DNA from 2 places in the Paenibacillus sp. SAFN-054 genome. Region 1 is predicted to be linked to the other one. Evidence: riboswitches for the same ligand, from Rfam matches in the RefSeq annotation. Region 1 holds a riboswitch; the other holds the start of a gene.
The links. Region 1 has a riboswitch for cyclic di-AMP ahead of ACTHPM_RS27155 (C40 family peptidase). Riboswitches for the same ligand answer to the same signal wherever they lie in the genome.
Positions count from the first base shown of each region.

Region 1 (5,609 bases):
GAAGGCAGCGAATGGCAGCTGCTGAGTCCCGAAGAGAAGCGGGAGGTACATGAGGCGCTGGCCGAGGATCTTTTTTACGGATTGGGTACAGAGCCCGTGATTGAAGTGGGCAGCGGCGTCGTCATGTATGACAAGGAGCATCACCGGATCAATCTGCTCATCGGGGACGAGGAACTGACTGTAGTTCCACTGATCTAGTCCATGGGCCGAATGGATTTTTGAATGCCTGGCGTGTTAAGATATAACAAGTGTTTGGCCCTGTGGAAGGCCATATTCATAAATATTCAATGACCGGAATACAATGGGAAAAGTTAATGGAAAGCAAGGTAAAGACGCATCCTTTTGGCCGAGGCCATCAGGGTGTTTGGTTTCAGGGAGGAACTTAAACAATGGTTTATACGCAGGAAGAAGTCGAGGCACATTTAGCGAAGCTGGAAGGCTGGGAGCTCGAAGAGGGCCGCTGGATCGTGCGCAAATTCATTTTTTCCAATTTCATGAAAGGGATTTCGTTTGTCGACGAGGTTGCGACGATATCGGAGGCCTTTGATCATCACCCCTTTATTTCCATCGATTACAAAAACGTGACGCTGCGTTTGACTTCCTGGGATGAAGGCGGCATTACCGCCCTGGACATCAAGGAGGCCCACCAGTTTAACGAGCTTTTCGAAAAAATGCGCTCAGGCGAGAAACGTTAGCATTTCATGCCCATGCGGGTACAGCAAAAAACACGCTTCGGCCCTTGACCTCTAGGTCAAGGATTCGAAGCGTGTTTTTCTATCCCATGCGGGAAAAGATTACTTTTTGGCTGCAAGCCACTGGGCTACGTTGGCAATTTCCTCACTCTTCAGCTTGTCTTTGAATGAAGGCATGCCGCCTTTACCTTTAGTAACAATTGTATAGATTTCTTCTGCGGAAAGCTGGGAACCGATTTTTTGCAGGTTAGGCCCTACACCGCCCTGCAATTGGTCACCGTGGCAGCTAAGGCAGCCTTGGGCTTTGACGGTTGCTTCAGCCGATGCAGCGTCCATCGTTACCTCAGGCATGGATGGTTTTTCTTCTTCAGCTACTTGCTCTTTGCCAGGCAGTGTAAACATGAGCACAATGGCAAATACGCATGCGATTGCTACGACACCGCTCATGATCCATTTTTGCATCCGTTTTCGTCCTTTCTATGTAAACTGCAGTTCTTCATTTCTTCATTATAACGGAACAAGCCGGTACATCAAATAGTTTGTGACAAAAAAGCAAACGAAAGCGGGGCATAGCCTTGAAATATACACAATTTTGTACCATTTATCATTGACGATCGGTTATTCTTCCTCATATACCATGCAGTGAAAGCATCCGATCCCTTCAGGGGTCTGCCTTTCATACGTATCGGTAATCATAAAACCAGCCTTCAGGTAGGCCCGAATGGCCCGCTGATTCCAGTCCTGGACTTCCAGATCCACGGGCAAACCGGGATAGCGCTGCTTGGCCGCATGCACGATGGCATGTATAAAGCTTTTACCCAGCCCCTGACCGCATAAATCAGGCCGCATACCGATTCCCAGGCGGATGACGTTAACCATCGGAAAAAGCTGCGCAAAGCCACACAGGGTGCCCTCAGCATTCAGAACCGAAACATACTGCTGTTTGCGTACCTCGGGGTCGCCCAGCTCGATTCCGAGCGCCTCCATCTGAGGCCAAGGCAGCCAGCCGTAAATCGCATCGTAAGGGGGCTCATACGACCAGGAGCAGCACGTTTCAGCCTGCTCGCGGCTCATGGGAACAACGGTGAAAAAACGTTTGGAATCATTCATGGCGTATCCCCTTTCCTTGAGAGACAGCGCTAAACCATAGGATTTGAAACTTTTTGCGAAACTATTCCTTCCTTAAGGCTTTAGGGTGTTTATTTGGCGGAAGGAAGGGTAAACAAATAATGTGGGCAGCATATGGTAATGATATACAGCCTCAGATGCCCACAAAAAAACCCGCCTTTTGAGATTTCGGCAAAAATCTCAAAGTACGGGTGGTCGTACAAACCGTTCAAGACAGTCAGGCATTACTGCACGTCATCATTGTCTTCGGAATCAACGGCGGCGGACTTGTAGGTATCCGTGCTCATGACTCGTTTGGCGCCAACGTAGCGGTTGACGTAGTAGCTGTCGCTAAGCGAACTGACAATAACACCACGGGAAGTCGAGGCATGCGCAAACTTTCCGTCGCCGACATAGATTCCGACATGGGAAACGCCGGAGCCGGAAGTATTGAAGAATACCAGGTCTCCTGCTCTCAGATTACTGCGGGATACAGCGGAACCCATGCTGAATTGGGAGCCCGATTGGTGCGGCAGGTTGATCCCCAAATGCTTGAAAACGTACATCGTGAATCCGGAACAGTCAAATCCGCTCGTTGTCGTTCCTGCGGTTTTGTACTTGGTGCCGATGACATCATCGATCACTTTGTCCATTTTGGAGTCCGCGAAAGCGCTTCCGGCTCCAACGGTAAATACGATGGCAAAACTCATGACTGCTGCTGCTAGCTTCTTTTTCAAACAAAATACCCCTTCCGGTGCCTGCGAGGTTAGCTTAAGGATTCGGTAGAAGGTCCCCTATGATCCCTCTGTTGCAAGATCAATTCACCCATCATGGTTCCCCCGCTTCCCTAGTGTGAGGAAATTCGGCATAGATTCTCTACACTATATACATCAGGAAACGTTCTATTCATAAACGGTCCAGCAAAGATTACAAAGTTGTTACTAACTCACTGGGACTATTGTAGCAAAGGAATTTGCGTTTGGCAATTGTTTCTATCAATAAAGGCTATAAATAATCAACTTTTTTTAAAAATAAGGCATTTTTTAGAGCATTTTATAGGAAAAAATGTTTATTTGTTGGCGGGGTGGGTAAATGAGGCGTAAGAAGGAGCACGAATTGAAGGCTCCTAAAATTTTTTTGCGAAAAGTTGTTACCTTTTAGGCATTTCAACCGTCTAATAAGTAACAAGAAACCCGCAAGAGGGATTTCGGCAAAAATCCCCGGTGCGGGCCTTAAGTTAAGATATGTGTATGGGAGAGAGTATTAGTTATAAACGGCAGCTTTGTATTTAGCCGTACTCATGACTCGTTTGGCGCCAATGTAGCGGTTGGCGAAGTAGCTGTTGCTAAGCTTGCTGATCGTAACACCCTTGGAAGAGGATGAATGAGCAAAATTTCCGTTTCCGACGTAGATCCCGACATGGGAAACGCCTGCGCCAGTCGTATTGAAGAATACCAGATCTCCGGCTCTCAAGTTGCTTTTGGAGACCGCAGTGCCTGTTTTATACTGTGCGCTGGATTGGCGAGGAATGGAAACACCCAGCTTTTGGAATACATAACGCGTAAATCCGGAGCAATCGAACCCGTTCGTCGTGGTTCCGCCGGTTTTGTAAGAAACACCAATCGTTTTGTGGACAACGTTATTCAATGAGGAATCGGCGAATACGCTGGTTCCCATCGAGAACATAAGCGTTAATCCGAGCGCAGCGGCTGCAAACTTCTTTTTCAAAAAAATAAACCCCTTCCGAGTGCCTGCGAGGTTAGCTTAAGGATTCGGTAGAAGGTAGTCCCCTATGATCCCTCTGTTACGAGATCAATTCACCCAAAGTGGTTCCCCCGCTTCCCGGTGCCAAGGAATTCGGCCTTGATCAGGCACCTGAAACGTGAATGACGGCATGGTATCAATTGGAATGTGTCGTTTAAAATTTCGTTTACAGTACAGTGGAATAGTTACAGCAAAAATTACAAAGTTGTTACTAAGTTCGTACTCGGATTATTGTATCAGACGATTCGCGCTTTGGCAAATACTTAAGGCACTTTTAAACGAACAAAACCCCTGCCCTTTACATGCGAAAGGGAGGGGTTTTTCTTCTATCAGGGGATTGAAGTGATGACAAAAAATTAACCAATCCAATGCTGCTGGCTGTTTAACCACAAAAAATAATTTTTTTATTTTTCCGCATCCTTATGAGCCAGCCGATACCACAGATCAAATTTGGTCGAAATGCCCCATAGCCTCATGATGCAGCTGACCAGATGATAGCCCTGCTGGAGAATCAGCGCGAAGATGCCGGCCCAGAAGAGGGAGATGCCCGTAAAAAGACTGAATATAAGCAAGCTCGCCATCCCCAAAGTGAGGGAAATTCCCACCAGAGGCAGCGCACCGCGCAGGCATTGCCATAAGGGTGCCAGGAAGCCGGTGCCGCCGGTCTTGCCGAACTGCATGAAGAGGATGAGCTGATGGATCATATAGCTGTACAGAAGCCAGGCAGCCGCGTACGGAAGGACCTGAAGTGCAAGAGATGGCAGCTGGACGCCGCTAAGAAGGATCTTATACAGCTTGGGCAAGATCCAATACGCGGGTGCCGCGATGCATATCCATTCCGCCAGGTGGAAGAGAAAGACGACCTTCCCGTGACGTCTCATGCCCTTGAAGAAATGCAGCCCGATATCTCCTTCGCGCTCCTTGTGCAATCCGTGATAGATGCCAGCATGGATGAAGGGTGTCAGCAGCATGCGCAGCGCGAACATCGAAAGCAGGATCCAGAAGTACGTATGGACGGTTCCGCTCGTGGAAAGACTCGTCTTGCCTTCGATGTAGAACAGCAGCTGGCTGAGCTCGTTCGGCGGGGGATCGGGATAACGCATCAGCAGCGGCGTCACTGCCGAATGGACCAGGCGGTACAGGAAATATCCCCAGATCAGCTGGTACAAAAAGAGAATGATGACGATATAAAATTGATTTTTAAGACTTTTCCAGCCATTTGCAATATGGGATTTCACCGCTTCTCACCTCACCAGGACAGACTTCCAAGCAGAGTCTCAATCAGCTTGGTGATGCCAAGATTCCAGCGGACCAGCACCTCGCGGTCCATATCCGCCTTTAAATAGTTATTGATATGCTTGTTCTCAATCACAATCGAGTATTTCGGGTCGACCATGGCCCAAGCCAAAGGTGCGCTGTAGCTCAGCTTGAACGCCGTGCGGTCGCCTGTCCCGTTCCAAACCTTGCTTAGCGTATGTCCGTCGGTAAAGGTAAACAGCACGGGCACTTCAGGGTAGTCTCCGCCCTTTTTGGAGATCTGAACGGTGGATTCATACATGGGCTTCCCTCCGTCGGCTGCTTTTTTGCGCACGGAGATGGTGTCGACGGCAAAATCCGCCATTTGGCTGCCGTAGACATACTGATCGAAGAAGGGCTGCCATGACTTGCGGGTGACCTGCTCGGCCACTTTTTGAAAATCGGTCGTTGTTGGATGCTTAAACCGATACTTTTTGGCGTACGTACTCATGATTTTGTTCATCGTTTGCGAACCGACCTGCTGTTCCATGCCCTTTAGCAGCAGCTTGGCGCGGTAATAAACATTGAGGGCGTACTGATCCTGCGAGCCGTATTTCCAAGCCTCCTGCGTTAGCGTCATCGGCGAGGAAATGATCGAGGCCTGGATCGGAAGGTTCGGGATAACTCCATATTCCTGCTCCATGAGCTTATCTTCTGCGTATGAGGTAAAGCCCTCGTCCAGCCAAGCCTCCTCAAATTCATTGCTGGCCAGCATGCCATAAAAATACTGATGACCGATCTCGTGAATGA
Region 1 covers NZ_JBQCKS010000012.1:16,506-22,114, forward strand. Annotated here, with positions in the region: gene ACTHPM_RS27130 (hypothetical protein) at 1-198, shown strand, start outside; gene ACTHPM_RS27135 (4a-hydroxytetrahydrobiopterin dehydratase) at 390-695, shown strand; gene ACTHPM_RS27140 (c-type cytochrome) at 795-1,154, opposite strand; gene ACTHPM_RS27145 (GNAT family N-acetyltransferase) at 1,311-1,802, opposite strand; gene ACTHPM_RS27150 (C40 family peptidase) at 2,045-2,536, opposite strand; cyclic di-AMP (ydaO/yuaA leader) riboswitch at 2,540-2,677, opposite strand; gene ACTHPM_RS27155 (C40 family peptidase) at 3,063-3,527, opposite strand; cyclic di-AMP (ydaO/yuaA leader) riboswitch at 3,533-3,672, opposite strand; gene ACTHPM_RS27160 (hypothetical protein) at 3,968-4,801, opposite strand; gene ACTHPM_RS27165 (M1 family metallopeptidase) at 4,813-5,609, opposite strand, start outside.

Region 2 (5,609 bases), on a different contig from region 1:
CTACAATTCTCCCCTTTTACATTCCCGATTGAGCTATTATTTCAGCAAGAACCCGACCTCGCCGTTCAAGGTATGGATGATGTGATTCGCTCCGAGCCCCCGATAAATTCCCGGCGAATTGTCCGCACGTGTAATGACGTAGATGGGACGTGACGTCCAGGGTCTGCAGATTTGCAGGTACCGGCAGGTCAGATTGAGGCTGTTCTCAAAAATAAAAATCCGGCCGACCCGCTGCCCGGGAACGACCCACTCATCCGTATGGTTCGTATGAATCCGAATGATGTGCGTCGCCCCAAGCTTCCTCAGATCGCGTTCTTCCTTCAAACTATTGGTGAGCACGGCAAAAGGCCGTTTAAGATAGATCAAAAGCTTAATAAATTTGCGGCCGGCCTCATTTGGCGCGGTTACGATGATGAGTTCCTCATCCACGACTTTGCGTTCCTCCTTCTGGCAGCTTCATCCGAGCCTGCAAATAAAAACGGCCGCAGGGAAAGAGGACCTTTCCCGCGGCCGATCAATTCATGACGAAAGAAAGCCATGAAAATATGCTCACGACAAATGCTGCCTCTCCCTATACGCTTACGAGGTTAGCTGACGGATTAGGGCGTGAGAGTCGCCCTTCCCTCATTGTCCCTTCTTGGGACAGAGGAATTCACCCCGGCTTCGTATGCCCGTAAAGCCATACGATGCGTTGGTTCCCCCGCTTCCGGCCCGGCCGGAATTAAGCGTTAAAGACATTCACATGTAATTTGGTTTGCTGCTTCCAAAGCTATTTTTGGCAATAAAAAACCACAGAGGTCAATTGATCCCCTGTGGTCGACGGATATCGATCACAAGTTTCATCATTCCTCTCTCAAACAACGCTTACGAGGTTAGCTGACGGATTCGAGCGGTGAGAGTCGCTCTACCCGTGTTTCGGATCCATGGCATCCGATTGTCACGGGATTCACCCCTGCGGCATCACCTGCTTCCGACTCTCACACCGGATAACTGGGATACGCGCGATTGGTTCCCCCGATTTCCGCCCTTTCGCGGGCAGAAACTCAGCGATTCAAAAATGGAAACGTCTTGAATTACGATTTGAATCATACACCCGCTTGCAAATCATGTAAAGGTACCGCGAAAACCCTTAGCGTTTAAAATGTAATCATTTTCGCTAAGGTTATCGCTTACAAAAGTTTATATCTCCTCCAAACTCACGGATACTCCCTATTTCACCGGTTCTTGCAAAAGCTGCTTTAGCCTTCGTTCCTCCATTCAGCCCATAAGCATCGTTTTTTTATAAACCGGCGTGAGAGGATGCAAATGCGAGATAACCGAAGATAAACAACCATCCTGAGGGCAGGTCCGGCAGGAATGCTCCGAAACCGGGTGCCATATCCGCAAACCTGCGGCCTCTTCTGTTTTACAAACCCTACGGCATCCTATATCATAAATGCCAGTTTATCTAAAACCATCAGATGCTGAATTCCCGCTCAGGGAAACGGGGGAACCAAACGGCCTTAAAGGGATGGCCGCGGGGTGAATCGCGAAGGAACGGAATACCGTCTTTAGCGTAGGGCTGCTCCAGCCCGAATCCGACAGCTAACCTCGTAAGCTATAAAGGAGAGAAATCGATGCTTCAAGCAGACTCTGCCGTGGACATATCGGAGCGGATCCGGTTCCAGGCCATTGAGTTGTTCATTGTTCATTTGCCTTCGGATAAATCCGAGCCCTTTCGCCCTTTCGGCGACCACTACAGGGTGTTGATGGGAATTCATGCCGGCGGCGGCTGCGGCTGGGGCGAGATTTACCTGCACGAGGGCCAGCGTCCGGCGGATTGGGTGGTATGGGCTTCCTGGTATGAAAGGTTTATGCATCGAAGCTTTGACTGCAAAGCTTCCTTGGAGAAGGATATCCTATATGCCGTTGATCCGTCCCATTTGACTAGGGTCCAGCTGCTGTGCGATGCTCTTCAAACGCTTCACTCCAGCCGGGAGAATGCCTCGGAACTCACGAATCAAGGTACAAACGGGGGTCTGTTTCGCATGGCGGAAGCGTATGTTTCTTTATTCTGACGTCAGGTTAGAATTGTAATGATCTGATTCATTGTGTAAAATTAAGTTGTATATAATATAAGATATAAACTGATGGTATGTAAGCACGTTAAACCAACGTAGTCAACGAAAGGAGACATGAACATGTCGGTGTACGACTATCAGGCCCGCACGCTCCAGGGCAAGGAAATTCCGATGTCCGATTATAAGGACCAGGTGCTGTTAATCGTGAATACGGCGAGCAAATGCGGATTAACGCCCCAATACCGGGGACTGCAGGAGCTGTACGAGAAGTTTCATGATCAGCATTTCGAGGTTCTCGGATTCCCGAGCAACCAGTTTGCGCATCAGGAGCCGGGTGACAATGAAGACATTGCGGAATTTTGCCAGATGAATTACGGCGTAAGCTTTCCCATGTTTGAGAAAACGAATGTCAATGGAGACGACGCACATCCGCTCTTCAAGCATCTTACCGAAAAGGCACCGGGCATGCTGGGCTCCAAAGCAATCAAGTGGAACTTCACCAAATTCCTGGTCGACAAGCAGGGTCGCGTGGTCAAGCGCTACGCACCGCAAACGACGCCGGACAAAATCGAGGAAGATATCAAAAAGCTGCTGGGAGATGCCAAGGCCTGACATCAAGCCGTTTAAAAGGGGAGGCCCCCTCTTATCCTTCTTCTGTATATCGCTGTCCGAACGGCAATCAAGAAATAAAACACACGCGAAAAAAGGTCCTTGCCGGAGCAAGGACCTTTCTCATTGGACTTCCTATAAATGCGGTAGAGAGGACTCGAACCTCCACGAGCGTACGCCCACTACCCCCTCAAGATAGCGTGTCTGCCATTCCACCACTACCGCACACACTGAACATTTTCAGCAACTTTTTTAGTATATACCAATAATTCAGAAAAGTAAATAGAAATATGAATACAATAAATCCGGTTTCCCATGGTTATCCCGGCGGAACTCCTCTGCTCCCTTCGGACCATCCAGATTCCGCCGCGGGTGTGCATCAGTAAATCATTCAAGACTTCTGTTTCCGAAAACGCGTAAAATCGATATATTCCCTTATAAATTCCTTTTCCTTGTCGGACAAGAGAAGTTTGGCCTGTTCGCACTCATCCCAAGCATATGTACCCTGTTGTTCTTTAAGATGAAAGGATTCCTGCTCTCTCCCCAGGATAAGCCAGTCCAAGCTGACGCCAAAAAAGGAGGAGATTTCAACGAGCTTGTTCGTGCTTGGCGTTGATTTTCCTCTTTTCCAATCCCCCAGATTGCCTGTGCTGATCCCCAGTTCCTTGCAGAATAACGTTTTGGTCATTCCCCGCATTTTAATTAACGATTCAATTCGATCGTAAATGGATTGCATATAAGACCGCCCTTCAAATCGTCATCCCACGACGCAAATAAGTAATCTGTTTCTTGCCATATTACGTAAAAACGTATATAATCTGCAATATGCTATAGTAATTATAACATATTGATAATAGTATCATTAATACTCACATTTTTACCATTATACCCCTCGCGAAATCTGGTTCATCCCACTCTCCCCATCGCTGGACGAGTACGCCATTCATGCATAGAAGCACTTCCAATTTGATAAAAGGGAGCGACTTTATTTGTCTCATTCAGACATCACTTCTCTTGAACTCTTACAAGCGTTTACCGAAGCGATCGCGGTTGTCGATCCTAAAGGCTACATCCTTTCCGTCAATCATATCTGGATCCGGAATTCGCTTGAAAGCGGCGTATCCGAATCGTTCAACTGGATCGGAGTCAATTTCCTGCAAATATTCGATGCCCTCACGGAAGCTGACGGGCATTGTCCTCATGGTTTGGACCCCGTTCTGAAGGGTACCGTTCCTTATTTCCGCAAAGAATACCAATCTGCTTTCCGCCGGAGCCTGAAATGGTTCTTATTCGAAGCATCGACGATCTATCACCTGGACAATCGAACCGTCAAAGGCATGCTCGTCCACCATACCGATATTACCCAGAGCAAAGTGTTTGAGCATGAACTCATGGAAGCTCTGACCCAAATCCGGACATTGCGTGGTCTCCTCCCGATCTGTGCGGTATGCAAAAGAATCCGCGACGAGCATGATATCTGGAATTCGGTCGAAAGCTTTCTCCAAAAGCACACCCACGCCGAGTTCACCCATGATATATGTCCGGACTGCATCCGCCGTCTATATCCGAAGTATTCTTCCGTACTCGATGAGCCTTCCTGCAACTGACTGACGTCCTTCTCCTGAATTGTTTCTAAAATTGGCCATCCTGACATCATCCGCTTTCATTCCTTCCAATTGGAAAAAATGATTGACGATTTTCGTTTATATAAATATAATTGTTACGACAACTATTCTGAAGGAGTGTTCCTCTCTGAGCAGATTCGCATCAACCCATCAATCCATCGGATTTCGTTTCGGCAACATGGCGCGCAAAATGTCTTCACTATTTGCCGGCAAGCTCAAGCCTTACGGCATTACGCCCGAGCAATGGACCGTTCTTTACCAGGTACATCTCCAGGAAGGCATCAACCAGAAAGAGCTTGCACTCCGCTCCGGGAAAGATCAGCCTTCGATCACCCGCATTCTGGACGTGCTCGACAAAAAAGGCTTCATTCAGCGCAAACCTGATCCCGGAGACCGCAGAGCCTACTTAATTTACGCTACGCCTTCCGTACAGCAGCTAATGGACCAAACCGTGCCGCTGGAGCTCAGTCTTAACGATGAGCTGGTCGCCGGCATCACGGACGAACAGCTTGCGGCGCTGGATCACATTATGAAACAGATCAATCACAATATCGACCGAATTTTTGTAGATTAGAGGTTAACAACAACATGATAGACATCAAAGAAAAATTATGGACCCGCGAATTCGTGATGCTCACGGTCTGCAACCTGCTTCTGTTCCTGAATCTGCAGATGGTCCTCTCGCCGCTTCCCGGCTATGTTAAGGAGCATTTCCACGCAGGCCCCTTCACGGTAAGCATGTTCACGACCGTATTTGCACTGTCCGCCATCATCTCCCGGCTTTTTTCCGCCAAGGCGCTGGAGAAGGGCAAGCGTAACACGATTCTGTTCCTCGGTCTCATCATCGCGTTTCTCGCTACCTTGGGTTATTTGTGGAGCGGAACGCTGGCAGTACTTTTGCTTATGAGAATTCTATTTGGCGTCGGTTTTGGCATGGGCAGCACAACACTGCCGACCATGGCGTCCGGCGTCATCCCGGTTCGCCGACTGGGCGAGGGCATGGGTTACTTCGGCCTGTCCACCAGTATTGCTTTATCGCTCGGCCCCGTGATCGGGAGCATGCTGCTGGATAAGCAGGGCTTCCCTTCGCTCGTATATGCGACGCTCATCGTGATCGCCCTGATATTCCCGCTGGTATATCCGCTCGCCAAGAAAGTGAAGCCTCTCCATGCAGAGCCGCTTCCTGAAGAATTTACGGCAGTACCACGCAAAAAGGGATTTCCGAAAGCACTGCTGCTTCCAAGCCTGCTGAACTTGCTCATGTCCGTCACCTATGGCGGTCTGCTAAGCTTCATCAATCTGTTCGGCAAGGAAG
Region 2 covers NZ_JBQCKS010000002.1:697,719-703,327, forward strand. Annotated here, with positions in the region: gene ACTHPM_RS14625 (hypothetical protein) at 37-429, opposite strand; cyclic di-AMP (ydaO/yuaA leader) riboswitch at 561-738, opposite strand; cyclic di-AMP (ydaO/yuaA leader) riboswitch at 846-1,059, opposite strand; cyclic di-AMP (ydaO/yuaA leader) riboswitch at 1,452-1,614, shown strand; gene ACTHPM_RS14630 (hypothetical protein) at 1,617-2,057, shown strand; gene ACTHPM_RS14635 (glutathione peroxidase) at 2,181-2,672, shown strand; tRNA gene ACTHPM_RS14640 (tRNA-Leu) at 2,812-2,894, opposite strand; gene ACTHPM_RS14645 (helix-turn-helix domain-containing protein) at 3,061-3,405, opposite strand; gene ACTHPM_RS14650 (PAS domain-containing protein) at 3,659-4,276, shown strand; gene ACTHPM_RS14655 (MarR family winged helix-turn-helix transcriptional regulator) at 4,473-4,868, shown strand; gene ACTHPM_RS14660 (MFS transporter) at 4,883-5,609, shown strand, end outside.
Region 2: it holds a riboswitch for cyclic di-AMP, as region 1 does, so the genes downstream of both, ACTHPM_RS14630 (hypothetical protein) here and ACTHPM_RS27155 (C40 family peptidase) in region 1, are expected to answer to the same signal.